DNA from 3 places in the Deinococcus sp. YIM 77859 genome. Region 3 is predicted to be linked to each of the others. Evidence: riboswitches for the same ligand, from Rfam matches in the RefSeq annotation. Region 3 holds a riboswitch; each other region holds the start of a gene.
The links. A riboswitch is a leader RNA that binds a small molecule or an ion and turns the genes downstream of it on or off. The one in region 3 is predicted to bind cyclic di-GMP.
Positions count from the first base shown of each region.

Region 1 (4,230 bases), 170 kb from region 3:
GTTGGGGTTGCTGCTGGACTCGGTGACGTAGAAGCTCTTGAGGCCCGCGTTGAAGTTGTTCTTCGCGGTGATGGTGTAGCTCAGGAGGTCACCGGGGCGCGCGGCGGCCGGCTCGGACTTGGTGAGGGCCACCCCCTTGTTGCCCGGCTGCTCGACCGCGATCTGGTTGTTGTTGTCCTCGCGGGTGATGCCGCTGTAGACCGCCGTCACCCGCTGGTTCACCGTCAGCAGCTCGGTCACGCCGTTCCGGGTGGTCGCCTGGGCATTTGCCGGAATATCCACCACGGCGTAGACCCTGAGTTCACTCTCGGGCGACACCGCGCCGGTCGTGTAGGTGCGGGTGCTGTCGGAGTTGGTGGTGAAGCTCAGCTCGGTGCCGGGCTGACCGCCATTGTCGCTGAAGTAGCGCACGTTCACCGTCTGGGTACCGACCGTGCCGTCCGACTTGATCACGGGCACGACGACCGTGCCGCTTAGGGTGTAGGTGTCGGTGTAGGCCCCCAGGTTGGCAAGGTCCATCGGGAACACGGCGCTGCTGTCGGTGTTCACCCCCGTCCCGGTCCCGGTTGCCGCACCGGGAACGACCGACTGAATGGGGGCTGGCGTGGGGCTGGTTCCCAACTCGGCCGTCGCGTCACCAAACTGGAGCTGCGGCGGGTAGACCGTATCGGTGGAGGTATCGTCGGCAAGGGCGTCGCCGTCGTTGCTCGAATCGGCGCCGATGTTGAGAACAATCGGGCTGGGATTGGCGTTGACATTGCTGTCGAAGTCGGGATAGGTGACCACCGTGCGGTAGTTCAGGGTCTGCCCGCTGGGCACGGTCAGAACCGGGTAGTTGTCCGAGCTGAGGGGCAGCGGGTTGCCGTCCTTGTCGGTAAAGCGCACAGTCACGCCATCCGGGAGCGTGAAGGAGCCGTCCGGGTTGGGAGTGGCGCTGGGACTGCCACCTTTACCCGCCGTTCCCGTGGGAAACAGCCGCACCGTATCGGCAAGCGTGCCGCCGTTGGTCAGGCTGTTCACAAAGGTGACCGTATCGGCGGTGCTGTCCCCGTCCGCCTTGGGGTAGGCGATCTGGTTGTCCGGACTGACCGCGACGATGTTGGTCGTGGGCCGCGTGGGATCCTCGTAGCCGGGCACGCTCGTTCCCGTGCCGGGGGGCGTGACGGTGGTGCCGGGCGTCTGCTGGCCATTGCCGGTGTTGTTGTCCCCGTCGATCACGTTGTTGGTGATGCTGGGCGTGTAGATCACCGCACGGCTGTACTGGAGGTCGCTTGCCGCTTCAGTCTGCTGGATGATCTGCCCGGTCGCTTTGTCGTACACGTCGGCGATGCCCTGCGGGCTGGCCGCATACTGCTCACCCGCCTTGGCTGTCTTCGGCACGGTGATCACCTGGATGATGCTCACAACGCCCTCGTCGGCCTGCGTGTCGAGCCGGTCTACCGGAACACTCACCTGCGTGACGGCCCCGGCCCGGCGTTCGGTCTCGCTCAGGATGCCGTCCCCGTCGGTATCGATGTAGTACAGAACGCTCGCGGGAGTCTGGGGGCTGCCGTTGACGTTGAAGGCGAGCCTCACCAGGTAACCGTCCACGTTGCCGTTGTTCTGCACGAAGTACGCGGTGGCGATCTCACCAGCCTGACCATTCGCCTGCTCGGGGACCGTCTGCTGCTCGTAGCCCGCCGGCAGGGGCGTGGTGGTGGCGGTCGTGCCGTCGGCGCCCGTGCGGTACACGATGTCAAAGTCCGGCTTGGGCAGCACCTTCGTGCTCACGGTGTTCGACCTCACCGGATCGGCCACCGGCTGATTGGTCGTGGGGTCCGTGAAGGTGGCCGTGGCGGTGTTCGTAATCACGGTGTCCGCGGGGGTGCCTTCGGCAGCGGCGACACCCGCAGCCAGAGCAGCGATCAGGGCCAGAATCTTGGTGTTTGCCTTCATACGTTCTCCTTCGGTGACCCCGAGCGTTCCGCTCCGGGCAGCACGGAATTCACTTCACCTGCACGCGGAAACCGAGGGTCTTCTCGGCCCCGGCGGGAAGCAGCGGAATGGTCCAGCGAACCGCCTGGTACTCGCTCGGCCGCACCTCGACCTCGCGGGTCACGGCCTTGCCGTTTTCGGTCACAGTGACTTTCTTCTTCAGGGGAGCGGGGGCAAAGGTCTTGCCTCCGTCGATGGAGTACTCGGTGCGGACGCCTTCGGGGGTGGGGCCATCGGGCGCGAGGTAGACCATGTTGGGGGGCACGGGCAGCTTGACGGCGACGTTGCCCAGCGCACGGGCCGAAACGTTGCGCGCAGTGACCGTCTGAGCCAAAATGTCGCCGGGGCGAACACTGGCCGGATCCGCTACGCGCTTTTCGGTGACCTTGCCGCCGACCGTGACGGTCTGGAGAAGCGCCTGTGCGGCATGCAGCACAAGTGGAGAGGCGCTCTGAGCCATGGCCGCACCGGAGAGGGCAAGCAGCAGGAGGGGGGCACGGGCTTGCATGTGGGCTCCTTCGGGAAAGAGGGTGGCCAACCTGCACCCACCTCCAGCGCGGAGGGCGGCAGGCCTTTGCCACAACACAAAAACGACCGACGGACGTGACCCTTTGGGGATTCACGGTTTCGTCGGTCGCACCACTGGCTCCTCGTGCGGCAGGTGCCCGGCTACACCGCACGGCTCATCGCCCCGGAACGAGCCCACCCTAATAAGGAAACCTTAACGAAATTCTTACAAAGTGCCCTGCCGCTGGGAGCCCGCTGCGCGGTAGGGCGAAGTTGCCCCTGAGGGCGAAGCGTTACAAACAGGCCGGGTGAGCCGCGCCATCCTGTGAGGACGGAGGTCAGCCATGGCGCGTGTCACGCGGTACAGCAAGTTCGAGGGCGAACTCGACGAGCTCGATTCGAGCGAGCTGATGCAGATGATCCAAGAAGCCCTGCTGGGCAAGGGGATGAATGACCCCTACGACCCCGACCCGAATGCCCGGCCCTCCATGGACGACCTGTTTGACGCCATCCTGGAAGCCCTGGCCGAGCGGGGCATGATTCCCGAAGAGCAGTTGCTCGAAGCGCTGCAGGCGGAGGACGTGCGGCAAACGGCCCTGGGCCAGCAGATCGAGCGCCTGATGGACCGGCTGCAGCAAGACGGCTTTATCCGCAAGGAATTCGACGACCAGGAGGGGCCGGGTGGCCAGGGCCAAGGCGGCGAGGCGCGGTTCCAGCTCACCGACAAAAGCATCGACTTTCTGGGCTACAAGAGCCTACGCGACCTGATGGGCGGGTTGGGGAGAAGCAGCGCGGGCGCGCACGACACCCGCGAGTATGCCTCGGGCGTCGAGATGACCGGCGAGCTAAAGAACTACGAGTTCGGTGACACGCTGAACCTCGACACGACCGCCACCCTGGGCAACGTGTTGAGTAAAGGCTTCGAGCACCTGGAGGAATCCGACCTGGTGATTCGGCAGGCGGAATACAACTCCTCGGCGGCGACGGTCGTGCTGCTCGACTGCTCACACTCCATGATTCTGTACGGCGAGGACCGGTTTACACCCGCCAAGCAGGTGGCCCTCGCCCTCGCGCACCTCATCCGCACCCAGTATCCCGGCGATAGCGTCAAATTCGTGCTGTTCCACGACTCTGCCGAGGAGGTGCCGGTCTCCAAGCTCGCGCAGGCCCAGATTGGCCCCTACCACACCAACACCGCGGGCGGCCTCCGCCTCGCGCAGCAGCTCCTCAAGCGCGAGAACAAGGACATGAAGCAGATCGTGATGATCACCGACGGCAAGCCGTCCGCCCTCACGCTGCCCGATGGCCGCATCTACAAGAACGCGTACGGCCTCGATCCCTACGTGCTCGGCGCGACCCTGCGTGAGGTCGCCAACTGCCGAAGAAGCGGCATCCAGGTCAACACCTTCATGCTCGCCCGTGACCCCGAACTCGTCGGCTTCGTGCGGCGGGTGACCGAGATGACCAAGGGCAAGGCGTACTTCACCACGCCGTACAACATCGGCCAGTACGTGCTGATGGACTTCATGACGAACAAGACGAAGCTGGTGAATTAGCCCCCTTGCCGTCTCCATCCGGGCGCCTCTTTTCAGCCATCACTCGTGCAGCCGGAGGCGGTCGCAGAGTGTGCCTTCGGGGACAGGCGGTCCGGCGAGAAGGGGCGGCTGGGGCACTTCAGGCCTGCCCGCGCCCCTCCTTGACCGCGTGCGCACTCATGCCCCACTGGTGGCCGCTACTCTGAACGCCCTC
Region 1 covers NZ_JQNI01000002.1:1,551,830-1,556,059, forward strand. Annotated here, with positions in the region: gene EI73_RS07635 (hypothetical protein) at 1-1,935, opposite strand, end outside; gene EI73_RS07640 (DUF11 domain-containing protein) at 1,985-2,482, opposite strand; cyclic di-GMP riboswitch class II at 2,594-2,676, opposite strand; gene EI73_RS07645 (VWA domain-containing protein) at 2,826-4,037, shown strand; gene EI73_RS07650 (radical SAM protein) at 4,156-4,230, opposite strand, start outside.
Region 1: another riboswitch for cyclic di-GMP. It lies ahead of EI73_RS07640 (DUF11 domain-containing protein); the one in region 3 lies ahead of EI73_RS08470 (Ig-like domain-containing protein).

Region 2 (4,230 bases), 390 kb from region 3:
AGGAGGGGAACCGGCTCTTTGACCTGCTGGACGCCTTTGCAAACTACGGCTTCAACAAAAGTCACAGTGCCGCCTACGGTGTGATTACCTACCAGACCGCCTGGCTCAAGGCCAATTACCCCGTCGAGTTCATGGCGGCCCTCCTCACGGTCGAGCGCCGCGACTCCGACAAGGTGGCCGAGTACGTCTCTGATGCCCGCAAGATGGACGTGCGGGTGCTGCCCCCCGATATCAACCGCTCTTCGGCGGACTTCGCGGTTCACGGCGAGGAGATCCTCTTTGGGCTGTACGCGATCAAGGGGCTGGGCGAGGGCGCGGTTCAGAAGATTCTGGAGGAACGCGAGAAAAGCGGGCCATTCCGGTCGCTGGCCGACTTCTGCTCGCGGCTGGGGAATCGGGTCTGCAACCGCAAGGCGATGGAAGCCCTGATCAAGTCGGGGGCCTTTGACCGCTTTGGCGAGCGCCATCAGCTTATGGAAAGCCTGGAAGACGCGATGGCCTGGGCGCAGGGTGCGGCGGCGCTGGCGAACAGCGGCATGGACGCCCTGTTTGGGATGAGCGAGACCGCTCCCGAGCCGAAACTCCGCACAGGAGTCGAGCCCTACACCGATCTCCAGCGCCTCGCCGTCGAGAAGGAGGCACTGGGCCTCTACATCAGCGGCCACCCCCTTGAACAGCATGAGGGTTTGCGCGAGGCCGCGAGTTGCCGCATCAGCGACCTCGACACCTGGTTTCAGACGCAGAACGTCGCGCCCGGTAAACGTGTCAAGGCCGTGCTGGCGGGCATGGTCGAGAACGTGGTCAAGAAGCCCACCAAGTCGGGCGGCATGATGGCCCGCTTCATTCTGGCCGACGAGTCGGGGCAGACCGAACTGGTAGCCTTTTCACGTGCCTACGAGCGCATTCACGAGAAGCTGGTGAACGACACGCCCGCCCTGGTGATCGTCGAGCTCGAATCGGAAGACGGCGGCCTGCGCGCCATTGCAGAGGAGGTCGTGTCGCCAGAGCAGCTCGCCGAGCTTCCCAAGGTCATGTACGTCACCATCGACCTGGAGACGGCCACCCCCGACGCGGTGGGCGAGTTTCAGAGTGTGCTGGACGAGTACGCCGGGTCCATGCCCACCTACCTGCGCCTAGAAACCCCCGAGCAGTTCGTGCTGTACGAGCTTGACCGCAAGATGGGCAGCTCGGAGGCTATCCGGGCGTTGAATGCCACCTTCCCCTGGGCCAGGGCCTACCTCGCCTACGACCAGGGCACCATTCTCAGCCGCTTCGCGCCCAAGCCGCCCGCCTGGGGGCAAAAGGGACGGGGGATGCAGGCGTAACCGCAACCGTCCAGAAGCGAGCGTGGCCCACTCCTCGGCCACGCTTTCTTTTGCCTTTCCTTGAGAAGGACGTGAGAACGCCTTGAGTATCGCGTAAGAGATGTGTAAGAGCCGCTGCGGCATCTTTCAGCCACCAGAGCAAAGTTGCCCTGGCGAAACGAAGCGATGAACTCTGTTCGGTAATCCGGGCACCTAGAACAGAGGGAGCTAGTGGTGCGACCCCCGACCTCGCCCTGTCCGTCACACGCCGAGTGTGGCGCAACTTGGCAACCCTCAGCAAGGAGAGTTTCACACAACTGCACATTGCTCGTTTTGTGCCTTCCGTTTCCGGCAGAGCAAGCCCGACGCCTGCCCCTCCTATGCCTGGGGTTGGGAAGCGGCGCGGCCTAGGCGCCGCCTCCCGGCTCGTTCTCTCCCTGCTCGGTAAGAGCAGCTTCCTTTCACGAGGTGTCCTATGAAAAAGCTCGCGATGGCCCTGGCCCTGATGGGTGCTTCTTTCACCTCCGCCGCTACCGTTACGGCTGGGCAAACCACCGGCAACACCGAGGACTTCACCATTACGGCAACGGTTGGCGACTCCTGCACGCTTTCGCCCCTGGGCAATGTCACAATCTCCGGCACCCTTTACTGGACGGGCACGACGGGGGGCACGGGGAGCACCAGTACGACTGTTACTTGCAACGCTGGGGCGAGCTACAACCTCTCTGTCGCGGACACCACGCTCTCCAACACTGACCCGACCAAGACGGGTTCGCTCAACGCGACCATTACTATGGGGGCGACCAGTGGTGACGTTTATGGGGCAACTGGCCTGACCCAAACCATCAATGTGAGTGTCGAGAAGCCTGACCAAACGGATGCGGCCGGCACTTACACGGGGACCGCAACCGTCACCTTGGAAGTTGTCGCTCAGTAACTCTCCTTCTCACAGGAGCACTCTCCCCGGGTGCTCCTTTTTGCCGAAGCTGTTTGGCCCTCCCAAATGAGACTTCTTTTTTCTGGCCCTTTCCTCCTTTCCTCTACCCCTACAGGAGAAGACATGCGTTTCATCCTTCCTTCCCTTCCTGCTCTCCTTCGCCTGTCCCTGCTGGGTGTTGTCCTCCCCTCGGCCCAGGCGGCTACCTCCCTCTCCTTCGCTCCCATCTCCCTGAAACTCGAAGGCAACCAGCGCAGCACGCAGCTCACCGTTCGCAACACGTCCCATCAGCCGGCTTCCTTTCGAATGGAGCTCGCGAGCTGGACGCAGGACGGCGAGGACAAGCTCGCACCGACACGGGATGTGATCGTCAACCCGGCGACGTTCCGGCTGGCCCCCGGACAAGAACAGACCATCCGCTTTGCGCTGCGTGGGGCGCCGTCCAACACCGAGAAAGCCTACCGGGTGTTCGTGCAGGAACTGCCCTCTACTCCTGCCCAGGCGCAGGAGGCCAACTCCATCCAGCTCACTACGTTGTACCGCCTCAGCCTGCCCTTGATGGTGTTCCCCAAGAATGCGGCGGCACAGCCTCAGTTTGCGCTGGAACGCTCCGGCACGGGGACGTTCGTGGTGGCGCGAAACACCGGGAACCGCTACGCGACGCTGACCGACCTCGAACTCTCGGCGGGCGGGCAGAAGACAAAGGTTCCGGCCTTTAACCTGTTAGGTGGTGGCTCGCTGCGCTTTCCGGTACCCGGCAACGCGGCGGAGGTAGGCCTGAGCTTCACCCAGGGCGGCCAGCTGCGGCAGCTTACGCTGCGGGCGAATCCTTAGGGCAGGGGCCTGCAATGGTGGGGCGTTCACGACGAATACAGGGACTGCTGCTGCTCACGCTTGGCCTAAGCGGGGTCGGGCTGGCACAGGGTTCGCTGCCGGAGCCGGCTTTCCCGGTGGCCTCGGGCCCGGAGACTTCCGACTGCCTGCCAGGTGAGCCGTTCCTGGTTCAGACGACGGTGGGCGGCTCGGACCGGGGGGTGCAACTGGTGTACCTCGCGCCGGAGGGACTGTGGCTGCCCGGGGCGGCGCTGCTCCCGTCCGAGCGGGGATATGTGGCGGGGCGACAAGACTGCGACGGTGAGGCCTATGTGCGGCTGCGCCCCGAACTGAAGTTCAGTCTGGACCGGCTGGGGCTGACGCTGGCGGTGGAGGCAAACTTCACCCTTTTGCCGTCCAGCACGCACACGGTGGAGATTAGGCCCCTAGACCTCTCCAGTGACCTCGCGCTGTTTCGCGTGCAGTACGATGCCTACGGCGAGTGGAACGGGCCGCAGAGCGCGGGGCGCGAGTGGGGACAGGTGCGCGCGCAGTACCTGCGGGGGCCGCTGAGCGTGGAGGCTGGGTACGCGCAGCAGTATGGTGGCAGCGCCTTCCGTCACACCCTGTCCGCCGGTGCCGACCTGCAGCTTGCCCCGGACCTGAGCGCTGGCGTGTTCTGGCGGGGAGGAAGCGTGCCGCAGACCTTCGGGGTGCGGGCCTCCCTGCTGAGCGAACGGGCGGCGGAACTCCCACCCATCGAGGTAAACCTCCCCACGGACAGCGACGTGGAAGTGCTTTTGGACGGCCAGACGGTGCAGTCGTTCCCCGCCTCCGCAGGACACCTGACCATTCGCGGACTGCGCCCCCGCAGCGTGCAGGGGACGGTGGAGGTTCGCTGGCGCAACGGCACTCGTCTGGAAACCCACCGGCAGACGTATGTCCTGCAGAGCCTCGTGCAGCCCGGCAGCTTTGCGGTAAGGGGCGAGGCGGGTTGGATGGTGGGGACCGGGGTGACCTTCCGGGCGGCGGGCAGCGTTCTGGTCACTCCGGACTTTCAGATGCAGGGCACGGCGGATGTAGCGGGCCGAAACGGGCGGGTCACGGCCAGCGCCCAATGGTCCGACCCCCGGCAGAACCTCAACTTTGGTGTGGCGCTGGGCTGGCAGGGTGACC
Region 2 covers NZ_JQNI01000002.1:2,116,502-2,120,731, forward strand. Annotated here, with positions in the region: gene dnaE (DNA polymerase III subunit alpha) at 1-1,325, shown strand, start outside; cyclic di-GMP riboswitch class II at 1,476-1,559, shown strand; gene EI73_RS10445 (hypothetical protein) at 1,780-2,241, shown strand; gene EI73_RS10450 (molecular chaperone) at 2,365-3,075, shown strand; gene EI73_RS10455 (hypothetical protein) at 3,090-4,230, shown strand, end outside.
Region 2: another riboswitch for cyclic di-GMP. It lies ahead of EI73_RS10445 (hypothetical protein); the one in region 3 lies ahead of EI73_RS08470 (Ig-like domain-containing protein).

Region 3 (4,230 bases):
CGCAGGTCGATGTCTGCACACTGCTGCACCAGGGTGATGCTCGCCTGACGGGTGAGCATGTTGTCCTGCGCGTCGATGGTCAGATCAGAGGTGCGCAGGGTGGCGTCCAGCACGGGGGGACTTCCGGGTTGCCTGATCCAGCGGCCCCCATTCGAAAGCCCAGTGAGGCGCGTCTCGCCCCGGAGGGGATCATTCGTGACGTGGGCGGCCCGGAAGCGCCACACGGCGTCCGCGTCCCGCGCCGGATAGAGCGAGAGAGAGACGCCCTCCAGGGTAGCGCCCGTTCGTGCCGCATTCGAAGGGGGAGCCGGCAACAGCGCGAACACCACCGTGAAGATTCCCAGCGCGAGTAGCGCGTACACCCCGGCTTTCAGCACGGGCGCACTCTAGCGCGAGGGCCTCATGAGAGTGATGGGCGGGGGCTGACAGCGGTGAGGGCAGAGCGCCGGCAGCCAGGGGTCCGCTCAAGCTTTTCTGTCTTTGCCTCCCTTCCACGCACCCCTTACCCTCTTTCCCATGATCGACACCCACTGCCACCTCGACTATCTCGACGACCCGGCCTCCGCCCGCGGAGAGCTGGGCCTGAGCGGGATGGTCTGTATCGGGGCGAGCCCTGAGCACGCGCGAAACGCGGTCGCGCTTGCCGAACGCTTTGAGGACGTGTGGGCGACGGTAGGCCTGCACCCGACCGATACGGGAGAAGACAGCGCGCAGGCACGAGCAGAGATCGAGGCTCTGGCGCGTCATCCACGCGTGGTCGGCATCGGGGAAAGCGGCCTGGACGACTACTGGGACGAGACAAAAAGGGCGGCCCAGGTCGCGGCTTTCGAGTGGCAGCTCGACCTCGCGCGGCGCAGCGGGAAGCCCCTGGTCCTCCATGTGCGCGACAAACCGGGGCAGGACTCGGCACACCGGGGCGTGATGGACGTGCTTTCGGCGTGGCCGGACGTGCCGGTGATTCTGCACTGCTTCAGCGGCCATCCCGGTCTCCTCGCCTGCGGCCTGGAGCGGGGGGCATTCTTTGGGTTTGCGGGCAACACGACGTACAAGAACGCCCAAGAGATTCAGGCGGCAGCGCGGCAGGTCCCGCAAGACCGCCTGCTGCTGGAGACGGACGCGCCCTTTCTCGCACCCGTACCGCGGCGCGGCCAGCCCAACCGCCCCGGCTACGTGCGCTATACGCTGGACTTCATCGCGGGGCTGCGCGGGATAGAGGCGGCAGCCTTGGAAAGGATCACGGACGAGAACGCCCGCCGGATCTACCGGCTACCGGGCGAGTCACGGCCGGGGCCTGAGGCAGAAGGCGATGACCCAAGGTGAGCCCAGACCACGGCACCAGCGAGCAACCCTGCTCACCCTAACGGAGGGCCGAGGGGTCGGCTATGTGCTTGACGGGGTGGCCTACGGGGTGGTGTGGCCGCCACCGCGCTGGCCCACGCTGGAGGAGGCGCGCCAGGTGGCCCTACGCCACGCAGCGCACCTGGAGCTGCTGGAGCTCACGGCGGGAGGCAGCGCCCAACGGGCACGCCAGGCAGCGCAGCTTGCCCTGGCCCTGTGCCGTCTGGCCGAGGGGCATGCCCTCACCGAAACGGAGCTTCAGACCGTGCGGCAGGAACACGGTGCTCCTACGGGCGAGGCCGTTCTCCACGCGGACGGGAGCGCCGACAAACAGGGCGGCCGCCTCAGCGTGGGCTACACCCTCAACGGCAGGCCTTACCAGACCTTTTTCCTGCACGAGCGGGGGCATGAACACCTTGCCGAACGCGAGGCGATCCGGCTTGCCCTCACACATGCGTGGCTGCTGGGCTACGCGCGGTTTCGCGTTCGCAGTGACCACCGCTTTCATGTTCGGCGCTACGCCGAGCACCTCGTGCACCGGGGACGGCGCAAGTCCACCTCGCTGGAACGGCTCGACGCTCTGGTCGAGGCGCTGGGAAGCGCCGTGCACTTTGAATACCTGGACACCCAAGCCACCGATGCCCCACATCGCCTGGCGGTGCATGCCCGCGCCCTGCACCGGCTGGCGCTGGGGGAGCCACTCACGCGCGCGCAGGAGGTCGCGCTGCGGCGGGTGCACTTCGCCCTGAAGGCGGGGGGAGCGGCGCCGTACTGAGCTGGGGCACAGCTCCTTCAACCAGGGCAAGGCCCCCCCAAGAATGACGGCCCACTGAAGCAAAGCCTCATTCATTCCCGGGCAAAGCCTCCTAGCTTCAGGGTGGATAGCTCCTCACACCTGCTATCCGAGAGGCGATGAATCCCGGTTCCTGATACGGGCACCTGGAACGGGAGGAGCCAGTGGTGCGACCGGCTCGGAACACGTGCGTAGCCACGTGTCGAATTCTCCTTCTGACGGAAGCCCCCAGGGGAGGCGCCGATAGGGCTGCCCTCTTCCGTCCCCCACAGGCGGGAGGTGAGACGCTGAGCATCAGAGAGTTCAGGAAACTCCAGAACTCCGCGCTGACCGGCACAACAGAGCAGCACTCAGCCACACGACGTTCCCTCAGCCCTGACGGCACCCGCCGCCAGAACGCGGTTTTGTTCCCTTTGCAAAGGAGAACCCCATGCCGTTGTTTCCCCTTTTGTCTGGTCTCTCTGGTCGCCTGGCTGCCACAACCCTCCTGACAGCCGCCCTGCTGGTGGGGTGCAGCACAGGACCCAGTCAGCCTGCTCCAGGACCGGGTCAGCCCCCCGGTGCCGGAGACACCATCCAACCTACCCTGACCCTCACTTCCCCTGCCGACAACAGCAGCGCCAGCGGCAGCCTCCTGCTTCAGGGTGAGGTCAGCGACCAGGGTGGCCTCGCCCGCCTCACCTACCGCTTTAACAACGGCAACGAGCAGGCGCTGACCCTTCCAGCGGACGGCAAGATCAACACCGTGCTGTGCCTGTGCGGCCTCCAGCCGGGGACGTACACGCTGACCGTCACGGCCTATGACACCGCCGGAAACTCGACCCAGGTGACCCGCACTGTCACCGTTTTGCCTTTGCCGGGGGGCGGCACCGCGGACACCACGGCCCCGACCTTCACCCTGACGGCCCCCACCAACGGCGCGAGCGTTCCCTCGCCCGTGCGTGTGACCGGCACGGCCAGCGACAACCAGACCATTGCCCGCATCACCTACCAGCTCGACGGCGCGGCCGAAATCGACCTTCCCGTGACGCCCGGTCCGACCGTCAACCTCGACGTCACCCTGCCGAACATCACGGCGGGAACGCACACGCTGACCGTGCGTGCCTACGACGCCGCCGGCAACCGCTCCGAGGCCGCCAGCGCGAGCTTCACGGTGACAGGGACCAGCGGGGACACCGTAGCCCCCACCGTCACCATCACCGCGCCGACGAACGGGGCTACGGTGCCTCTCCCCGTCCGTATCCTTGCGGCAGCGTCGGATAACCAGGCCGTGGCCCGCTTCACGTACCAGCTCGACAACGGCCCGGCGGTCCACTTCCCGGTGGCCCCCGGACAGAACGCTTCCCTCGATGTCTCCCTCAGCGACGTGCCCGCCGGGCCGCACACCCTCACGGTAGTCGCCTACGACACGGCGGGGAACCGTTCCAACAGTGCCAGCGTCACCTTTACCGTGGCCACAGGCGGTGGAAGCGGCGACGTCACCGCACCCACGGTCAACCTGACCTCGCCCGCGGCAGGAAGTACGGTCAATAACCCCGTTCAGCTCACCGGAACGGCCAGCGATAACCGGGCCGTCACGCGCCTCACCTACACCCTCGACGGTGGGGCAGAAACAAACCTCAACATCACACCAGGCACCAACGTCACCTTCAACACGGCCCTGCCGACCCTCTCCGCTGGAACACACACCCTCACCGTGACGGCCTACGACGCCGCTGGAAACCGCACGAGCAGCCCGAGCGTCACCTTTACCGTGGCCGCCACGCAACCCGCATCGCCACAACCCCTCGTCGGCACGGGGTACAGCGTGAACTCGGGCACCCGCGGTCTGTGCCTGCTGTGCACCGTTGAAAACGACGCGAACGTCGTCAACACCAACCTGACGGACGAGGCCAGCCTCAAGGTGAGCGTAGGCGTGGCCGGACACGCCTACCTGCGTGTTATTGGCACCGAGCAGCGGTCGGCAGGACAAGTCGTGGGCTTTGCCGTACGTCGCCCCGGTGGCCTCCTTGACCTAGGCGTCCTGACAAACCTCACACTGGTGACCTACCTGAATGGTCAGCCGCAGGAAACCCGAAGCGGAGCCTCTGTGCTCGACC
Region 3 covers NZ_JQNI01000002.1:1,726,790-1,731,019, forward strand. Annotated here, with positions in the region: gene EI73_RS08455 (hypothetical protein) at 1-377, opposite strand, end outside; gene EI73_RS08460 (TatD family hydrolase) at 517-1,320, shown strand; gene EI73_RS08465 (hypothetical protein) at 1,307-2,113, shown strand; cyclic di-GMP riboswitch class II at 2,235-2,319, shown strand; gene EI73_RS08470 (Ig-like domain-containing protein) at 2,562-4,230, shown strand, end outside.